2 regions of the Neobacillus sp. SM06 genome follow, and region 2 is predicted to be linked to the other one. Evidence: a T-box and tRNA genes for the amino acid it is inferred to sense, from the RefSeq annotation. Region 2 holds a T-box; the other holds one or more tRNA genes.
What was found. The T-box of region 2 lies ahead of ileS (isoleucine--tRNA ligase). A T-box ahead of a tRNA ligase gene usually reads a tRNA of that ligase, here a tRNA-Ile.

Region 1 (9,661 bases), on a different contig from region 2:
GAATTTCGCTTGTTACCTATACATTTGTTGTATATTTTATGAGTTCTGTTGCACTTTTTCTATATGTTTTACTTGAAAAACAGCCGCTCTTTCCTTATAAAGCGAGCGACTGGCTCTTTTTTATTTTATTGGCGATTGTTCCTAATTTAATGGGACATACCTTGTTTAATTGGTCTTTGAAATGGCTAAGCACGTCCATCATCTCTGTGGCAATTTTATTCGAGCCTGTCGGAGCAACTATTCTAGCTTATTTTTTTCTCAATGAAAGGACGATTTGGACGCAAATAGTTGGCGGGGTCATCGTTATTAGCGGAATTACCCTATTTGCTTTAGATGAAAAAAAGAAAAGTTTGAAGGAGAGAATTGAATGAAGATTCGTAAGGCAAATATAAAAGATGCGACGGGGATTGCCTGCGTTCATACAGTAAGCTGGAAAGAAACGTATAAAGGAATGATCAATCAAGATTTTTTGGAGAAATTGTCAGTAGAGAAAAGGCTTGCTTTATGGAATGAAATACTTTCGAATGCAGATGCTATTGTGTATGTGGCAGTGAACCGTAATGACGAGATTATCGGCTTTGCCTCATTTGGAGCTAAACGTCCGGAAACCAACACGAATGATGGAGAGCTTTATGCAATCTACTTATTGGAAGAATACAAACGGAAAGGGATCGGAAAGTTATTATTGGAAGCGGGGTTGAAGGATTTAATAGCTTCGGGATTTTCAACAATGTCTGTTTGGGTGCTGGCTGCTAATCCGAGCCGTGCATTCTATCAATTATTTGCACCAGTAAAGGTAATGACTGAAACTGTTTCCCTTGGTGATGATTTTTATGAAGAGGTGTTGTATTGCTGGCATGACCTACAACAGTTATTGTGTTTACTAAAAACGTAACGGACGCGTCAGTAGTGAATTCTCGTTAAAGCAGATTTATTGGATCAAAAGTTTTTCAAAAAATTATATTGCAATTATAATTTGTCCGTGTTATATTATTTCTTGTCATCTTCGAGAGATGGAAACGACGAAATGAGATTTCAAAAAAAGTTGTTGACATTAAATGAAGAGATATGGTAAATTAAAAAAGTCGCTTCTGAGCGACAGGCTAAATCAAACTTAGAAAAAATAAGGTCATTACATGGTTTGCAGATTAAAACATTGCCCCTGCGCTGTAGAGTATTTTAAGATGTAACCTTCAGCTCGTTGAAAGGCAACGTGAAGCAGAGTCATGATGTGATCGAAATGAGTAGCATTGTTCTTTGAAAACTAAACAAACAATTACGTCAACAAATAATCATGATGTCTGTTTAATTAAGCAGCATCAGCCAACGTTAATCAAGTAAGGATCGTCGACTAAGAACGCCACGTCCTGTGGCAACATCGGCGTCAACGCATCCTTGCACAAGTGAGCTATATCAAATTCTTCGGAGAGTTTGATCCTGGCTCAGGACGAACGCTGGCGGCGTGCCTAATACATGCAAGTCGAGCGGATCATCGGGAGCTTGCTCCCGATGGTTAGCGGCGGACGGGTGAGTAACACGTGGGCAACCTGCCTGTAAGACTGGGATAACACCGGGAAACCGGTGCTAATACCGGGTAACTCTTTCTTTCGCATGAAGGAAAGCTGAAAGACGGCTTTTGCTGTCACTTACAGATGGGCCCGCGGCGCATTAGCTAGTTGGTGAGGTAACGGCTCACCAAGGCAACGATGCGTAGCCGACCTGAGAGGGTGATCGGCCACACTGGGACTGAGACACGGCCCAGACTCCTACGGGAGGCAGCAGTAGGGAATCTTCCGCAATGGACGAAAGTCTGACGGAGCAACGCCGCGTGAGTGATGAAGGCCTTCGGGTCGTAAAACTCTGTTGTTAGGGAAGAACAAGTATCGGAGTAACTGCCGGTACCTTGACGGTACCTAACCAGAAAGCCACGGCTAACTACGTGCCAGCAGCCGCGGTAATACGTAGGTGGCAAGCGTTGTCCGGAATTATTGGGCGTAAAGCGCGCGCAGGCGGTTCTTTAAGTCTGATGTGAAAGCCCCCGGCTCAACCGGGGAGGGTCATTGGAAACTGGGGAACTTGAGTGCAGAAGAGGAAAGCGGAATTCCACGTGTAGCGGTGAAATGCGTAGAGATGTGGAGGAACACCAGTGGCGAAGGCGGCTTTCTGGTCTGTAACTGACGCTGAGGCGCGAAAGCGTGGGGAGCAAACAGGATTAGATACCCTGGTAGTCCACGCCGTAAACGATGAGTGCTAAGTGTTAGAGGGTTTCCGCCCTTTAGTGCTGCAGCTAACGCATTAAGCACTCCGCCTGGGGAGTACGGCCGCAAGGCTGAAACTCAAAGGAATTGACGGGGGCCCGCACAAGCGGTGGAGCATGTGGTTTAATTCGAAGCAACGCGAAGAACCTTACCAGGTCTTGACATCCTCTGACACTCCTAGAGATAGGACTTTCCCCTTCGGGGGACAGAGTGACAGGTGGTGCATGGTTGTCGTCAGCTCGTGTCGTGAGATGTTGGGTTAAGTCCCGCAACGAGCGCAACCCTTGATCTTAGTTGCCAGCATTTAGTTGGGCACTCTAAGGTGACTGCCGGTGACAAACCGGAGGAAGGTGGGGATGACGTCAAATCATCATGCCCCTTATGACCTGGGCTACACACGTGCTACAATGGATGGTACAAAGGGCAGCAAGACCGCGAGGTTTAGCCAATCCCATAAAACCATTCTCAGTTCGGATTGCAGGCTGCAACTCGCCTGCATGAAGCCGGAATCGCTAGTAATCGCGGATCAGCATGCCGCGGTGAATACGTTCCCGGGCCTTGTACACACCGCCCGTCACACCACGAGAGTTTGTAACACCCGAAGTCGGTGGGGTAACCGTAAGGAGCCAGCCGCCTAAGGTGGGACAGATGATTGGGGTGAAGTCGTAACAAGGTAGCCGTATCGGAAGGTGCGGCTGGATCACCTCCTTTCTAAGGGAAATGTTCTTTTTGAACATCAATGAGTTGGTTTTTTGTTGGCGTGTTGGGTGTTTAGTTTTGAGAGAACAATCTCTCTTTTTTTCCATTCGTTCTTTGAAAACTAGATAATCGTATAGAAGAAGTAACCAAGTAAGAACCGAGTGATCGCCATTTTAGATTTTCAACCTTTTTCAAGGCGAAATAGAAGCACAGCTTATATGAGCCGTAGGTTAAGTTAGAAAGGGCGCACGGTGGATGCCTTGGCACTAGGAGCCGATGAAGGACGGGACTAACACCGATATGCTTCGGGGAGCTGTAAGTAAGCTTTGATCCGGAGATTTCCGAATGGGGAAACCCGCTGTTCGTAATGGAACAGTATCTTTACCTGAATCCATAGGGTAATGAAGGCAGACCCGGGGAACTGAAACATCTAAGTACCCGGAGGAAGAGAAAGCAAACGCGATTCCCCAAGTAGCGGCGAGCGAAACGGGAACAGCCCAAACCGAAAGGCTTGCCTTTCGGGGTTGTAGGACACTCAATATGGAGTTACAAAGGAACGGGGTAAATGAAGCGATCTGGAAAGGTCTGCCGTAGAAGGTAAAAGCCCTGTAGTTGAAACTTCGTTCCCTCCTGAGTGGATCCTGAGTACGGCCGGACACGTGAAATCCGGTCGGAAGCTGGGACGACCATCTCCCAAGGCTAAATACTCCCTAGTGACCGATAGTGAACCAGTACCGTGAGGGAAAGGTGAAAAGCACCCCGGAAGGGGAGTGAAACAGTTCCTGAAACCGTGTGCCTACAAGTAGTCAAAGCGCGTTTTTGCGTAATGGCGTGCCTTTTGTAGAATGAACCGGCGAGTTACGATTACATGCAAGGTTAAGTTGAAGAGACGGAGCCGCAGCGAAAGCGAGTCTTAATTAGGGCGTAAGAGTATGTGGTCGTAGACCCGAAACCAGGTGATCTACCCATGTCCAGGGTGAAGGTAGGGTAACACCTACTGGAGGCCCGAACCGACGCACGTTGAAAAGTGCGCGGATGAGGTGTGGGTAGCGGAGAAATTCCAATCGAACTTGGAGATAGCTGGTTCTCTCCGAAATAGCTTTAGGGCTAGCCTCACGTGCAAGAGTCTTGGAGGTAGAGCACTGTTTGGACTAGGGGCCCTCATCGGGTTACCGAATTCAGACAAACTCCGAATGCCAAAGACTTATCCGTGGGAGTCAGACTGCGAGTGATAAGATCCGTAGTCAAAAGGGAAACAGCCCAGACCACCAGCTAAGGTCCCAAAGTATACGTTAAGTGGAAAAGGATGTGGAGTTGCTTAGACAACCAGGATGTTGGCTTAGAAGCAGCCACCATTTAAAGAGTGCGTAATAGCTCACTGGTCGAGTGACTCTGCGCCGAAAATGTACCGGGGCTAAACGTATCACCGAAGCTGTGGGTGGACACCGATGGTGTCCGCGGTAGGAGAGCGTTCTAAGGGCGTTGAAGCGGGATCGGAAGGACCCGTGGAGCGCTTAGAAGTGAGAATGCCGGTATGAGTAGCGAAAGATGAGTGAGAATCTCATCCACCGAATGCCTAAGGTTTCCTGAGGAAGGCTCGTCCGCTCAGGGTTAGTCGGGACCTAAGCCGAGGCCGAAAGGCGTAGGCGATGGACAACAGGTTGATATTCCTGTACCACCTCTTTATTGTTTGAGCGATGGGGGGACGCAGGAGGATAGGGTAAGCGCACTGCTGGATATGTGCGTGTAAGCAGTTAGGCTGTCAGCGAGGCAAATCCCGCTGGCAATAGGCTCGAGCTGTGATGCCGAGGGAAATAGAGTACCGAAGTTCCTGATTCCACACTGCCAAGAAAAGCCTCTAGTGAGATAAAAGGTGCCCGTACCGCAAACCGACACAGGTAGGCGAGGAGAGAATCCTAAGGTGAGCGAGAGAACTCTCGTTAAGGAACTCGGCAAAATGACCCCGTAACTTCGGGAGAAGGGGTGCTCTTTGGGGTTTACGCCCCGAAGAGCCGCAGTGAATAGGCCCAGGCGACTGTTTAGCAAAAACACAGGTCTCTGCGAAGCCGCAAGGCGAAGTATAGGGGCTGACGCCTGCCCGGTGCTGGAAGGTTAAGAGGAGGGGTTAGCTGCAAAGCGAAGCTCTGAATTGAAGCCCCAGTAAACGGCGGCCGTAACTATAACGGTCCTAAGGTAGCGAAATTCCTTGTCGGGTAAGTTCCGACCCGCACGAAAGGCGTAACGATCTGGGCACTGTCTCAACGAGAGACTCGGTGAAATTATAGTACCTGTGAAGATGCAGGTTACCCGCGACAGGACGGAAAGACCCCGTGGAGCTTTACTGTAGCCTGATATTGAATTTCGGTACAGCTTGTACAGGATAGGTAGGAGCCGTAGAAACCGGAGCGCCAGCTTCGGTGGAGGCGTCGGTGGGATACTACCCTGGCTGTATTGAAATTCTAACCCGCACCCCTCACTCGGGGTGGGAGACAGTGTCAGGTGGGCAGTTTGACTGGGGCGGTCGCCTCCTAAAGAGTAACGGAGGCGCCCAAAGGTTCCCTCAGAATGGTTGGAAATCATTCGTAGAGTGTAAAGGCACAAGGGAGCTTGACTGCGAGACCTACAAGTCGAGCAGGGACGAAAGTCGGGCTTAGTGATCCGGTGGTTCCGCATGGAAGGGCCATCGCTCAACGGATAAAAGCTACCCCGGGGATAACAGGCTTATCTCCCCCAAGAGTCCACATCGACGGGGAGGTTTGGCACCTCGATGTCGGCTCATCGCATCCTGGGGCTGTAGTCGGTCCCAAGGGTTGGGCTGTTCGCCCATTAAAGCGGTACGCGAGCTGGGTTCAGAACGTCGTGAGACAGTTCGGTCCCTATCCGTCGTGGGCGCAGGAAATTTGAGAGGAGCTGTCCTTAGTACGAGAGGACCGGGATGGACGCACCGCTGGTGTACCAGTTGTCTTGCCAAAGGCATCGCTGGGTAGCTATGTGCGGACGGGATAAGTGCTGAAAGCATCTAAGCATGAAGCCCCCCTCAAGATGAGATTTCCCATAGCGTCAAGCTAGTAAGATCCCTGAAAGACGATCAGGTTGATAGGTCAGAGGTGGAAGCGCGGTGACGTGTGGAGCTGACTGATACTAATCGATCGAGGACTTAACCAATATCATTTGATGTGCGAACTCGTTCTTCCTTTACTTCTTCTTGATTACCTAGTTTTGAGGGAATGAATTTTCAATTTTCTCTTGAAAAAATTGAAAAAGGCATTATAATAAAACATGTCTTGCCCATAGTCTGGCGGCAATGGCGAGAAGGTCACACCCGTTCCCATACCGAACACGGAAGTTAAGCTTCTTAGCGCCGATGGTAGTTGGAACGCAAGTTCCTGCGAGAGTAGGACGCTGCCAGGCGATTGTATGGAGGATTAGCTCAGCTGGGAGAGCATCTGCCTTACAAGCAGAGGGTCGGCGGTTCGATCCCGTCATCCTCCACCATATAATTTTTTGTTTGCCGGTCTAGCTCAATTGGTAGAGCAACTGACTTGTAATCAGTAGGTTGGGGGTTCAAGTCCTCTGGCCGGCACCATGTGTACGAGCCATTAGCTCAGTCGGTAGAGCATCTGACTTTTAATCAGAGGGTCGAAGGTTCGAGTCCTTCATGGCTCACCATTTTTAATGAACATGCGGGTGTGGCGGAATTGGCAGACGCACCAGACTTAGGATCTGGCGCCGTAAGGCGTGGGGGTTCGACTCCCTTCACCCGCACCATTTTAAAATGCGGAAGTAGTTCAGTGGTAGAACACCACCTTGCCAAGGTGGGGGTCGCGGGTTCGAATCCCGTCTTCCGCTCCATTATTGCCGGGGTGGCGGAACTGGCAGACGCACAGGACTTAAAATCCTGCGGTAGGTGACTACCGTACCGGTTCGATTCCGGTCCTCGGCACCATTTAAATGCGCCCGTAGCTCAATTGGATAGAGCGTCTGACTACGGATCAGAAGGTTATGGGTTCGACTCCTTTCGGGCGCGCTTGTATCGGGAAGTAGCTCAGCTTGGTAGAGCACTTGGTTTGGGACCAAGGGGTCGCAGGTTCGAATCCTGTCTTCCCGACCATCAAGTTTTTTTTGGGGGATTAGCTCAGCTGGGAGAGCGCCTGCTTTGCACGCAGGAGGTCAGCGGTTCGATCCCGCTATCCTCCACCAAAATCAACATATAATTCATTTATTTGGCGGTGTAGCTCAGCTGGCTAGAGCGTACGGTTCATACCCGTAAGGTCGGGGGTTCGATCCCCTCCGCCGCTACCAATATATATATTACCTTAAGGATCATTAGCTCAGCTGGTTAGAGCAACGAGCCGAGCTTCTAAGAATACTCTACGAGTTGTACCCATCGAGCCACAACATGAATAGTCTTACTGAGATGGGGACAGACATAAAAAGGTAAAGAGAACTATATTTGGACCTTTAGCTCAGCTGGTTAGAGCAACGAGCCGGGCTTCTAAGAATACTCTACGAGTTGTACCCATCGAGCCACAACATGAATAGTCTTACTGAGATGGGGACAGACATAAAAAAGTAAAGAGAACTATATTTGGACCTTTAGCTCAGCTGGTTAGAGCAGACGGCTCATAACCGTCCGGTCGTAGGTTCGAGTCCTACAAGGTCCACCATTAATACTTATATTTATGGAGGAATACCCAAGTCTGGCTGAAGGGATCGGTCTTGAAAACCGACAGGCGGGTTAAACCGCGCGGGGGTTCGAATCCCTCTTCCTCCGCCATTTAAATGTAGTACTTTTTATTATCGCGGGGTGGAGCAACGAGCAAAGCATCGTTGAATTATCTGCGAGTTGTACTCAACGAACAGCATCTTGAATAAGCCTTTTGAGTTGAGGACAGTCCAATGCTATCTAAGGGCATGGAAAAAATAAATACTTTTTTATTATCGCGGGGTGGAGCAACGAGCAAAGCATCGTTGAATTATCTGCGAGTTGTACTCAACGAACAGCATCTTGAATAAGCCTTTTGAGTTGAGGACAGTCCAATGCTATCTAAGGGCATGGAAAAAATAAATACTTTTTTATTATCGCGGGGTGGAGCAGTCCGGTAGCTCGTCGGGCTCATAACCCGAAGGTCGCAGGTTCAAATCCTGCCCCCGCAATCTGGTCTGGTAGTTCAGTTGGTTAGAATGCCTGCCTGTCACGCAGGAGGTCGCGGGTTCGAGTCCCGTCCAGACCGCCACTATAATTAAAATAATACGGCTCGGTAGCTCAGTCAGTAGAGCATGTTACTTGCATCTGTGAATAAGCTTCCGGTGCAACATGTGAGAAAGATCGAGAGATTCTTTCGAACAAAGGACAATTGGGAAATAGTTTAGGTTATTAAAATAAAATGGCTCGGTAGCTCAGTCGGTAGAGCATGTTGCTCACATCTGTGAATAAGCTCCCGGTGCAACATGTGAGAAAGATCGTAAGATTCTTTCGAACAAAGGACGATTGTGAAATAATTTTAGGGTTCTTTAATAATATGGCTCGGTAGCTCAGTCGGTAGAGCATGTTGCTTGCATCTGTGAATAAGCTTCCGGTGCAACATGTGAGAAAGATCGAGAGATTCTTTCGAACAAAGGACGATTGTGAAATAATTTTAGGGTTCTTTAATAATATGGCTCGGTAGCTCAGTCGGTAGAGCATGTTGCTTGCATCTGTGAATAAGCTTCCGGTGCAACATGTGAGAAAGATCGAGAGATTCTTTCGAACAAAGGACGATTGTGAAATAATTTTAGGGTTCTTTAATAATATGGCTCGGTAGCTCAGTCGGTAGAGCAAAGGACTGAAAATCCTTGTGTCGGCGGTTCGATTCCGTCCCGAGCCACCTTACTTGTTGTCGTTAACTACAATCATTTTATGATGGCGGCTGTGGCGAAGTGGTTAACGCACCAGATTGTGGCTCTGGCATTCGTGGGTTCGATTCCCATCAGTCGCCCCATTTAAAAATCTATGCGGGTGTAGTTTAATGGTAAAACTCCAGCCTTCCAAGCTGATGTCGTGGGTTCGATTCCCATCACCCGCTCCATAATGGGCCTATAGCTCAGCTGGTTAGAGCGCACGCCTGATAAGCGTGAGGTCGATGGTTCAAGTCCATTTAGGCCCACCATTATTTTTTCATCAGTTTCGTGGCAGAAACGAACAAAACGTAATGTATATGTTTCGAGTTATACCCATCGAACCTTATTTTGGCTCAACAAAATGAGGTGGGAACATGGGTTTATGAATCAAATATAATTATTCCGCAGTAGCTCAGTGGTAGAGCTATCGGCTGTTAACCGATCGGTCGTAGGTTCGAATCCTACCTGCGGAGCCATATGGAGAAGTACTCAAGTGGCTGAAGAGGCGCCCCTGCTAAGGGTGTAGGTCGGGTAACCGGCGCGAGGGTTCAAATCCCTCCTTCTCCGCCAGAACTTTGGCCCCTTGGTCAAGCGGTTAAGACACCGCCCTTTCACGGCGGTAACACGGGTTCGAATCCCGTAGGGGTCATTTGCAAAAGCTGATAACAAACGTTATCAGCTTTTTTCGTATATCAAAATTTATATGTCGCCCCTTTTTATATTAAAAAGATGTCTATCAGATAGAATGACTCAAAATCTTTTTTTAGTTTTCCTAATGCCCAATTCTCAGGTTTTACAATAGACAAAAAGACTGCTTCTCAATC
Region 2 (9,661 bases):
TTTATTGCTCAATCCGATCCTGGCAATCTGGCTAAAGGTGTAATTGAGTCAATAGTTAAAGCTTAAGACATAGACGATTAACGATTTTCATAGGGTCTTTATTGATTTGTGTAATGAATGTCTGGACAGCCACTCTAATTTCTTCTACCGTTTTATAAAAAACATTATAAATAATTGATTTTTTTAACCATCCCCACAGTCCTTCAATTAGGTTTAACTCTGGGCTGTATGGTGGGAGAAAAACAAGTTGCAGATGATCTTTATGGGCTTCGAGAAAAGGTTGAATCAGTTTCGAGTGGTGGATTCTAGCATTATCCAGTATCATTACAATCTTCTCACCCTTGTATCTGACTACAACTTTTTCAAGAAAAGATAGGAAAACTTGAGCATCATAGTGTTCTTCTTCTGTGACAAACACTTCGCCTGTTTCGTAATCGAGGGTACCAATTAATTTAACCCCGTGATGTTTTCCATAAGTAGGTATCACTTTTTGTTGCCCTTTAGGAAACCATGTATTGGCTAAAGCTTGGTAGTCCCTGATCATGGATTCATCTTGAAACAGAATTCGATCAATTTCGTCATTCATCATTTTTTTTAATCGTTTCAAATTCTTGTTTGAACGCTTCCTGTTTCTCGGGGTCAGCCTTTGCTAGGGTATACGTTGGTTTTGTGTAACTAAATCCCAAACGAGTCAACAATCTCCTTACACCCCGGTCCGTATAAACAATGTCAAATGTTTGCTTAATCCAATCGCGAACAAGAAATGAAGTCCAATTCATTTCTGCGGGAAATCCAACAGCAGCTGGCTTTTTTTCAACAATTAACTGATAGAGTTCCTTTTCTTGTTCCTCTGTTAGTTGACAAGGGCGTCCGGGAGATTGTCCGGGAACTAATCCCTCCAAACCGTTAGTTTTATAGGCTCGAACATAGTTATATATAGTTTGCTCCGTACATTCTAAAAGGTCAGCGATTTCTACATAAGTCCGTCCTTTTAAATGCATGAGGATAGCCTGATAACGTTTAAACATCCGTAGATCCCTTAAACCATGCATACAAGCTTTAACTTCCTGAATTGAATCCATGTTTTCATTTTGAAGGATTTTCATTATGTGTCCGCCTTCCTAAAGGTTTTATTTACCTATAAGAATTGGACAAATTTTCTTAAAATCCTTTAATTCCATTTATATAACTTTTGTAAATCTTCTTTCGTTTTGATTGTAGGCATCATGGCCAGAAGTTCTTGCGGAAACAGCTCTCCTGATAGTTCACATTGCCCAAAACATCCGTTTTTTACTTTATGGATCGCCGAACGTACATCTGTTAATTCAGCTTCTACTATTTTTTTCAGCCAATCATCCATTTTCTTTTTCTTTAAAGAAGAAAGAATCTCTTTTTCGGTTTGACGGAGTTCTACATAGAGCATATCTTCGATTGCATTCATGATGATACCTCCGCTTCATCGTTTTTACTATTTTCTCCCGAGAAAAAGGACTAACACGGGACAACATTTGACAGGTGCTACAGCAATTAACGGCTGAGGAAAAAAACAGAAAAGGCCCCAATAGGGACCTTTTCATTATTTTATGCCAAATGAGCATAGTGTTTTTTGACAACTTCTGCACAGCGCGGACAAAGACTTGGATGCTCATGGTCCTGGCCAACTTCCGGCGTAACCACCCAGCAGCGTTCGCACGTCTCCCCTTCCGCTTTTGTCACCACAATGGCAGCAGAGTCAAGTTTAAGTGCATGTTCAGGAGCTTGATCATATGTTCCGGCAACCTCAAATCCTGAGACAATGAATAGCTGCTGAAGGTTTTCATCAATAGAATCCAAAAGCGCTTTTGTTTTATCATTAACATATATTGTTACTTTCGCCGTTAAGGATTTGCCAATTACTTTTTCATTGCGCGCCTCTTCCAGTGCTTTTAATACGTCATCACGAAGTTTCAAGAACGCAGTCCACTTTGCTTCAAGTGCTTCGGCATTCGCCAATTCCCGGTAGTCCGGCAAGTCTGTCAGTTGAACACTCGCTTCTTTTACAGACGGTATGAAGCTCCACACTTCATCTGCTGTATGCGGAAGGATTGGTGCAACGAGCTTCGCTAATGCCAGCAATGATTCATATAAAACCGTCTGGATGGCACGGCGATCATGGTGATCTTTCGCTTCAATGTAAAGAATATCTTTGGCAAAATCAAGATAAAAGGCGCTTAAATCAAGTGTACAGAAATTATTGACTGCATGATAAATGCCGGCAAATTCGAAGTTTTCATATGCATTTTTCGTATATTTAATCAATTTATTTAATTTAACGAGCATAAATTGATCCACTTCTCTTAATTCCTCGTATTGAAGCGCATCCGTTTCCGGTTGAAAATCGGCCAGGTTGCCAAGCAAGAAGCGGAACGTGTTGCGGATTTTTCGGTATACTTCAGCTACCTGTTTCAAAATTGCATCCGAAACGCGGACATCGGACTGATAATCTACCGAGGCAACCCAAAGCCTTAAAATATCTGCACCAAGCTGGTTCATTACTTTTGCCGGTACAACAACGTTGCCAATCGACTTGCTCATTTTTCTTCCTTCGCCATCAAGCGCAAATCCATGGCTTAGCACGCCTTTATATGGAGCTTTGCCAGTAACGGCAACCGCTGTTGATAAAGAAGAGTTGAACCAGCCGCGGTATTGGTCAGAGCCTTCCAAGTAAAGGTCGGCCGGACGCTTGAGATCTTCCCGCTCCTCCAATACGGCTTGATGCGATGAACCGGAGTCAAACCAAACATCCATAATATCCGTTTCTTTTGTAAACTGGCCGTTTGGGCTGCTTGGATGGGTGAATCCTTCTGGCAGCAATTCCTTTGCATCAAGTTCAAACCAAACGTTTGAACCGTGTTCGCGGAATAATTGCGAAATATGGTTAATAGTCTCATCATTGATGATCGCTTCGCCATTTTCTCCGTAAAACACCGGAATTGGCACGCCCCAGGCACGCTGCCTTGAAATACACCAGTCGCCGCGGTCGCGAACCATATTGTAAAGCCGCGTTTCCCCCCATGCCGGAACCCATTTCGTTTCTTTTACCGCTTCAAGCAGGTCGTTGCGAAAATCTTTAATGGAAGCGAACCATTGAGCCGTTGCTCGGAAAATAACCGGTTTTTTCGTCCGCCAATCATGCGGATACGAGTGGGTGATGAAAGATAGCTTTAATAATGCGCCCGCTTCCTCCAGCCTTTCGCCGATTGCTTTATTTGCATCGTCGTAAAACAGACCTTCAAACCCTGGCGCCTCTTCTGTCATGCAGCCTTTATCGTCAACAGGACAAAGAACATCCAACCCGTATTTTTGCCCGACATAAAAGTCATCTTCCCCGTGTCCGGGTGCTGTATGAACACATCCTGTACCAGCATCGGTTGTTACGTGTTCACCAAGCATCACAAGCGAATCGCGACCATATAATGGGTGCTCGGCAAGGATGTTCTCAAGCTGCGTTCCTTTTACCGTTTGAACAATCTCTGGATTTTCCCAGCCAATTTCATTTGTAACTGATTCTAAAAGGGCTTCGGCAACCAGATATTTATTTCCGCTAACGTTGACCACTACATAGGTTAAATCCGGATGAACGCAAATGCCGAGATTGGCAGGAATTGTCCATGGTGTTGTCGTCCAAATGACGATATTTGTATCAGAATCAAGAACATTTTTTCCATCTTTTACTTTAAAGGCAACGAAAATGGACGGAGAGCGCTTGTCTTTGTATTCAATTTCTGCTTCTGCTAATGCAGATTCGCTCGAAGGCGACCAGTAAACAGGCTTTTTCCCTTTATAGATGTAGCCTTTTTTCGCCATTTCGCCAAACACTTTAATTTGCTGTGCTTCATATTCAGGCTTCAGTGTAATATAAGGATTTTCCCAGTCGCCGCGAACGCCTAAACGTTTAAATTGGGAACGCTGGTTGTCGATTTGCTGTAAGGCATATTCCGCACAAAGCTTTCGAAATTCTGCAACGGTCATTTCTTTCCGTTTGACACCTTTATTTGTTAATGCCTGTTCGATCGGCAGTCCGTGCGTATCCCAACCTGGTACATATGGGGCATGATAGCCGCTCATCGATTTGTAGCGAACAATAAAATCCTTTAATATTTTGTTAAGCGCATGCCCCATATGGATATCACCATTGGCATACGGCGGGCCATCATGCAGCACGTACATTGGCCGGTCTTTTGTCCGCTCTTGAACTTGTTTATAAATATCCATTCCTTCCCATTTTTCCTGAATTTCAGGTTCCCTATTTGGAAGATTACCGCGCATCGGAAAATCGGTCTGCGGCATTAATAGCGTATCTTTGTATTCCATTACCATTTCCTCCTGTTCCTTTTTCCAAACAAAAAAACCTTCTCATCCCAAATAGGGACGAGAAGGTTTGATTCCCGTGGTACCACCCTGATTGACAGCATTGCAAAACGCTGCCCTCTTCGTCTATTCGTAACGTGAACAACCCGCCGATGCCTAATTCCCGATCATTTTGAGTTTCAGCACGGAACTCCGGGGTGATCCCATTTTTCTCTTTTTGCCAGGCTTTCACCATCCCCAGCTCGCTATGAAAAAGGTTCGAAAAATGTACTGTCCCCTTCACTGTCATTGAACGGCTATATTGTTTATTGAAAAATTATAGTCGAAAGGATGCTTGTCCGTCAAGTTATGCCAGCGAATCTTCCGCCTGATTGGCTTTCAATTCAGTTGCATCCAGCTCATATTCAAGCAAATGATCCCAGTCATCATTGTTAAGCAGATCGAGTTGGGCTTCAACAAGCATTTTAAAGCGGGTACGGAAGACCTTCGACTGCTTTTTCAGCTCTTCAATTTCGAGAGCAATTTTTCTTGCTTTCGACAAGGACTCATTGATGATCCGATCGGAGTTTTTCTCCGCTTCCTTGATGATCAGCTTTGCTTCTTTTTGCGCGTTTCGTTTAACCTCTTCTCCAGCCTCCTGAGCAATGACAATTGATTTGTTCAGTGTTTCTTCAATATTGGAAAAATGGCTTAATCGCTCTTTCATTTCCGCCAGGCGTTCTTCCAAATCCTTTTTTTCACGCAAAACCAATTCATAATCTTTAATGACCTGGTCAAGAAACTCATTTACCTCATCTTCGTCATAGCCTCTAAAACCTTTTGTAAATTCTTTGTTGTGTATATCCAACGGCGTTAATGGCATAGTGCCACCTCCATAATGAATTGTCAGCTTTTATGTATACTAGATTCATTCGACAATTTTCAAGCAATTCCTGCTAGAAAAACAAATTATTTTTGTTTTCCGGCTCGAATTCGCCATTTTTCTTTCTTTGTCTTTCCCTCAATAGACAAAATTTTCGCTCTGCCGTGACCACGCACGGAAATCATGTCGCTTTCTTTTACTTCAAACGAAGGATTTTCAACGGGCGTCCAATTGACTTTGACAAGTCCTGCCTGAATCAGCGTTTGCGATTTTTGCCTCGCTAGATGATAAATCCCGGAGACAGCAGTGTCGAGACGAAGCGATGAAACCGTCAAATCCTGATCAGTCCATAAATCTTCTATAATCAGTGCTTTCTCAAGCGGCTGCAACAGCAGCTGAACAGCTGCCTTGCCAATTGATTTTACTTGCAATTCAACATAATCACCCACATCTTCACTGACAAAAAACTGGATGTGTTTGTCTTTAACGAGTATATCGCCAAATTTCCCCCGTTTCAGCCCGACTGACATTAGAGTGCCTAAAACTTGAGGATGCTCGATGGTGATGAATTTGCTTGGATAGTCAACTTCATATAAGCGAATGTGAAAATCCTTGTCAGCGGCAGGCAAATAATCGGGGAGCAGCAGCGCTCTTTTCCGTTCGGCGACAGAAGTTCCGCCAAAAAACGCCGCCTGTACATCCGAATTCTCCCCAACAAGCAATTTAACAATCTGTTGTTCGCGCGGATCAAGAAAATCAGTCAGCTTCGGTACATGCGTTCTCTCGACACTGTTTTTCCAATTCAGAACCTGATCAATAAACTCTTTTTCTTCCGGTCGAAAATGCTGATAAATATTCATAACTACTCCACTAACTAGGCGATCCAGTTAAAAATTTGCGCCAGTCCCGAGGCTGCAAAATTCAACACCAAAATAGCGATGATCGGGGAAAAGTCAATCATTCCAATCGGCGGAATGAATCTGCGAAACGGTTCGAGATAGGGTTCGCAAATCCTTGCAAGAAATTGGCCAATGGCAGTACCCCTTGCGTTTGGAAACCAAGACATAAAAATATAAACAATCAATGCATAAGAATAATACGTAATCAATTTTGTTAAAATGACAAAAACAGTTGTCATATCTGCTTACCACCTCTTATCTTGAAAATCATGTTCTTGAACGATCTCGGAAATATTACCTGCTATCTCCACATTATCTGGCGTACAAAGAAAGATACTTGTGCCAATCCGTTGAATATCGCCGCCAATCGCATACACAGTTCCGCTTAAAAAATCAACAATCCGCTTCGCCTGATCATGGTCAATCCGCTGCAGGTTTACAACCACCGCCCGACGGCTTTTTAAATGATCGGCAACTTCCTGTGCCTCTGCATACACACGGGGCTCAACCAAAATAACTTTTGCCGATTTTTGTACGCTTTGCAAGCTGACGACATTGGGCGATTTTACCTGATGCTGGTTCCTTTGTGGTTGTTTTACCGGCTCTGGCGTTTCTTCATATTCTTCATTCTCATCATATTCATCGTCTAGAAAGAAAAATGTTTTAATTTTTGATTTAATGCTCATTTCGTCACCCTCTCTTCATCTTCACCGACAAGCGCGGTTCCTATTCTGACCATTGTTGCCCCTTCTTCTACCGCAATGTGAAAATCATTCGACATCCCCATGGATAGATGGTCACAAGGTGCAAAAGCAAATTGACGAGCCTTTACTTGCTCACGCAGTTCTCTTAAGAGCCGAAAACAGTTGCGAAGCACTTCTTCGTCGTTTGTCAGCGGAGCCATCGTCATTAAACCGACGATTCCAATTTTATCAAATGCTTGAAGCTGTTCAATAAACGGAATGACCTCATCAGGATGCAACCCATGCTTGGATTCTTCACCAGAAACATTCACCTGGACAAGGCATTTGATCTTTTTGGGGGAACGCTTTTGAATTTCCTCAGCTAAAGAAATCCGATCCAGTGAATGAATATAATCGATTTTATCAATGATATTTTTAACTTTCCGCGTTTGTAATGAGCCAATAAAATGCCAAACAGGCTTGTCCTTTAACAAACTCCACTTTTCAAGCAGCCCATCATCCCGGTTTTCGCCGAGTTCGCAAACCCCTGCATCGAGTGCCTCTTGTGCTCTTTTGGTGCTGACGTATTTTGTTACGGCAATCAGCCTTACCTCTTCGGGATTCCGGTGAACCTTGAAGCAGGCATCAGCGATTTGTTGTTGAATGGCTTCAAGTTTTGCAGCAACTTTCATGATACTGATTGATCCTCCTTCCAACCGATAAAGCTTGCCATTCTCCCTGTCTGTCCCTTGTCGCGGCGGTGGGAGAAAAAATGGCCGTTGTCACAGCTTGAACAGTAACCAGTCAGCAGAATATTCTGGGTCGGCACTCCTGCTTTTTCGAGCAGCCGTTTGTTTGCTTTTTGCAAGTTTAACGAATATTGACCTGCTGTGATTAAATTATATGGTTTTTCGTCGACATCTTCTAGTATATTTTGAACTAAATCAACAACACGATTATCTACAATATAACATTTTTCACAAATTGATGGGCCAATTACGACAAAAATATCTTTTGGCTGTATCCCTTCCTGTCCCCATAATTTTATCATGTGGGCAGCAATTTGCTTTACCGTTCCTTTCCAACCTGCATGCGCGATGCCAATCATTTTTTTCTCTGGTGCAAGGAAAAAGAGCGGAACACAATCTGCATAGCAAAGCGTAAGCAGGATGCCGTCTTCATTTGTATAAAATCCATCTGTATCTTTAAAGGACTCATCGTAGGAAAGGGAGCCTTTTCCGCGGTCCGCTTTTGTAACTTTTTGAATAACGAATCCATGGGTCTGTTCGGCTCCAACCCAGTTTCGAACCGGGAAATCTATCTGCTCTCCTACCTTCTCCCTGTTCGCGCAGACAGCTGCGATTTCGTCGCCGACGTGAAAACCAAGGTTCAAGCTGAAATATGGGCCTTTGCTCTCTCCGTCGTATTTTGTCGTCATTCCTGCGGTAAGTCCGGGAAACTGCTCCGTCCATGGTTGAATCGAAAAAAAAGATTGTTTTTGTAAAACAAATGGTTCCATACTTTCCCCTCATTTAAGTTTTCTTTAGTGTACCATATGATGGTAAATTGGTCATGTCTCATTCTGCTGTTAGTCAGAATCATTTACTGCATTTTCACCGTTGCCTTTGTAGCGAACCAAAATGACATCATGGCCAATTTTTAAAATGTTTTTCCAAGAGATGACGATTTCTTCATCCTTGCCAAAAAAACCAAGGACGCGCCCGCCTCCCGAAATAACAATTGCTTCAATTTTCCCTGTTGATAAATTAATATCAATATCATCAATATTGCCGAGTTTCTTTCCATCTGCAACATTTACAACATCTTTGATTTGAAATTCCGAAATTTTCACCATTACTGTTTCCTCCCGCCTTTTGACTCTATAAAAAATATATGTGAACCTTTGCGGTTAAAAGACCTTTTCGTCCAAAAAATAAAGCTGTCCTTTAGTGGACAGCTTAACTTTGAATGTTTTTATTCATTTGCCGGATTGCCGCTTTTTCGAGTCTGGATACTTGTGCTTGGGAAATTCCAATTTCGTCTGCGACTTCCATTTGCGTTTTACCTTGGAAAAATCGCTTGCGGAGAATCATTTTTTCCCGCTCATTTAACCGTCTCATTCCTTCTTTTAAGGCAATTTCCTCTATCCAGTGCGTGTCCTTATTTCGTTCATCACTCAATTGATCCATAACGTAAATCGGATCCCCGCCATCATTGTAGATGGGCTCAAACAACGAAACAGGATCTTGAATAGCATCAAGGGCAAACACAATCTCTTCGTGCGGAACTTCTAAAACGCGGGCAATTTCTTCGGCCGTTGGTTCTCTTGATGTTTCACTCATTAGCCTTTCCCTCACTTGCAGGGCTTTATAGGCAATATCCCGTAGTGATCTTGAAACGCGTATCGGATTATTGTCGCGCAAGTATCGGCGAATTTCTCCGATTATCATCGGTACTGCATAAGTGGAAAATTTAACATTTTGAGATAGATCAAAATTATCAATTGATTTCATAAGACCGATACAGCCGACCTGGAACAGGTCATCAACAAACTCGCCCCGGTTATTAAAGCGTTGAATGACGCTTAAAACAAGTCTCAAGTTTCCGTTGACGAGCTTTTCCCGAGCGCTAATATCGCCCGCTTGCATTTGCTTGAAGAGCAATCTCATTTCTTCGTTTTTTAAAACAGGAAGTTTTGATGTATCGACACCGCAAATCTCAACTTTATTTCGAGTCAATCTGTTTTCCCTCCTCACAGGAGCTGCTGTACAAAAAACAGTATCTCCCCGGGAAGGAAAAATATGCACCGGCTATTTCCTACAGAAAACGTGGGAAATATTAAAAAATCCTTTATTTCCCACGTCCAA

Region 1: it encodes a tRNA-Ile, which carries the amino acid that the T-box ahead of ileS (isoleucine--tRNA ligase) is inferred to sense. The anticodon was not compared.

What each region holds. Positions count from the first base shown of each region.
Region 1 covers NZ_JBNWEO010000011.1:129,118-138,778, reverse strand. The annotation lists gene ACQYAD_RS03985 (DMT family transporter) at 1-371, shown strand, start outside; gene ACQYAD_RS03980 (N-acetyltransferase family protein) at 368-895, shown strand; rRNA gene ACQYAD_RS03975 (16S ribosomal RNA) at 1,420-2,969, shown strand; rRNA gene ACQYAD_RS03970 (23S ribosomal RNA) at 3,186-6,122, shown strand; rRNA gene rrf (5S ribosomal RNA) at 6,252-6,368, shown strand; tRNA gene ACQYAD_RS03960 (tRNA-Val) at 6,377-6,452, shown strand; tRNA gene ACQYAD_RS03955 (tRNA-Thr) at 6,468-6,543, shown strand; tRNA gene ACQYAD_RS03950 (tRNA-Lys) at 6,551-6,626, shown strand; tRNA gene ACQYAD_RS03945 (tRNA-Leu) at 6,641-6,725, shown strand; tRNA gene ACQYAD_RS03940 (tRNA-Gly) at 6,735-6,809, shown strand; tRNA gene ACQYAD_RS03935 (tRNA-Leu) at 6,815-6,903, shown strand; tRNA gene ACQYAD_RS03930 (tRNA-Arg) at 6,911-6,984, shown strand; tRNA gene ACQYAD_RS03925 (tRNA-Pro) at 6,992-7,068, shown strand; tRNA gene ACQYAD_RS03920 (tRNA-Ala) at 7,082-7,157, shown strand; tRNA gene ACQYAD_RS03915 (tRNA-Met) at 7,183-7,259, shown strand; tRNA gene ACQYAD_RS03910 (tRNA-Ile) at 7,548-7,624, shown strand; tRNA gene ACQYAD_RS03905 (tRNA-Ser) at 7,642-7,734, shown strand; tRNA gene ACQYAD_RS03900 (tRNA-Met) at 8,041-8,114, shown strand; tRNA gene ACQYAD_RS03895 (tRNA-Asp) at 8,118-8,194, shown strand; tRNA gene ACQYAD_RS03890 (tRNA-Phe) at 8,752-8,824, shown strand; tRNA gene ACQYAD_RS03885 (tRNA-His) at 8,863-8,938, shown strand; tRNA gene ACQYAD_RS03880 (tRNA-Gly) at 8,952-9,025, shown strand; tRNA gene ACQYAD_RS03875 (tRNA-Ile) at 9,030-9,106, shown strand; tRNA gene ACQYAD_RS03870 (tRNA-Asn) at 9,239-9,313, shown strand; tRNA gene ACQYAD_RS03865 (tRNA-Ser) at 9,317-9,407, shown strand; tRNA gene ACQYAD_RS03860 (tRNA-Glu) at 9,415-9,486, shown strand.
Region 2 covers NZ_JBNWEO010000013.1:178,301-187,961, forward strand. The annotation lists one part of gene ACQYAD_RS05945 (IS630 family transposase) at 56-611, opposite strand; one part of gene ACQYAD_RS05945 (IS630 family transposase) at 610-1,082, opposite strand; gene ACQYAD_RS05950 (hypothetical protein) at 1,172-1,441, opposite strand; gene ileS (isoleucine--tRNA ligase) at 1,582-4,353, opposite strand; T-box leader at 4,404-4,642, opposite strand; gene ACQYAD_RS05960 (DivIVA domain-containing protein) at 4,697-5,212, opposite strand; gene ACQYAD_RS05965 (RNA-binding protein) at 5,299-6,072, opposite strand; gene ACQYAD_RS05970 (YggT family protein) at 6,087-6,350, opposite strand; gene ACQYAD_RS05975 (cell division protein SepF) at 6,357-6,797, opposite strand; gene ACQYAD_RS05980 (YggS family pyridoxal phosphate-dependent enzyme) at 6,794-7,486, opposite strand; gene pgeF (peptidoglycan editing factor PgeF) at 7,483-8,313, opposite strand; gene ACQYAD_RS05990 (YlmC/YmxH family sporulation protein) at 8,383-8,649, opposite strand; gene sigG (RNA polymerase sporulation sigma factor SigG) at 8,753-9,532, opposite strand.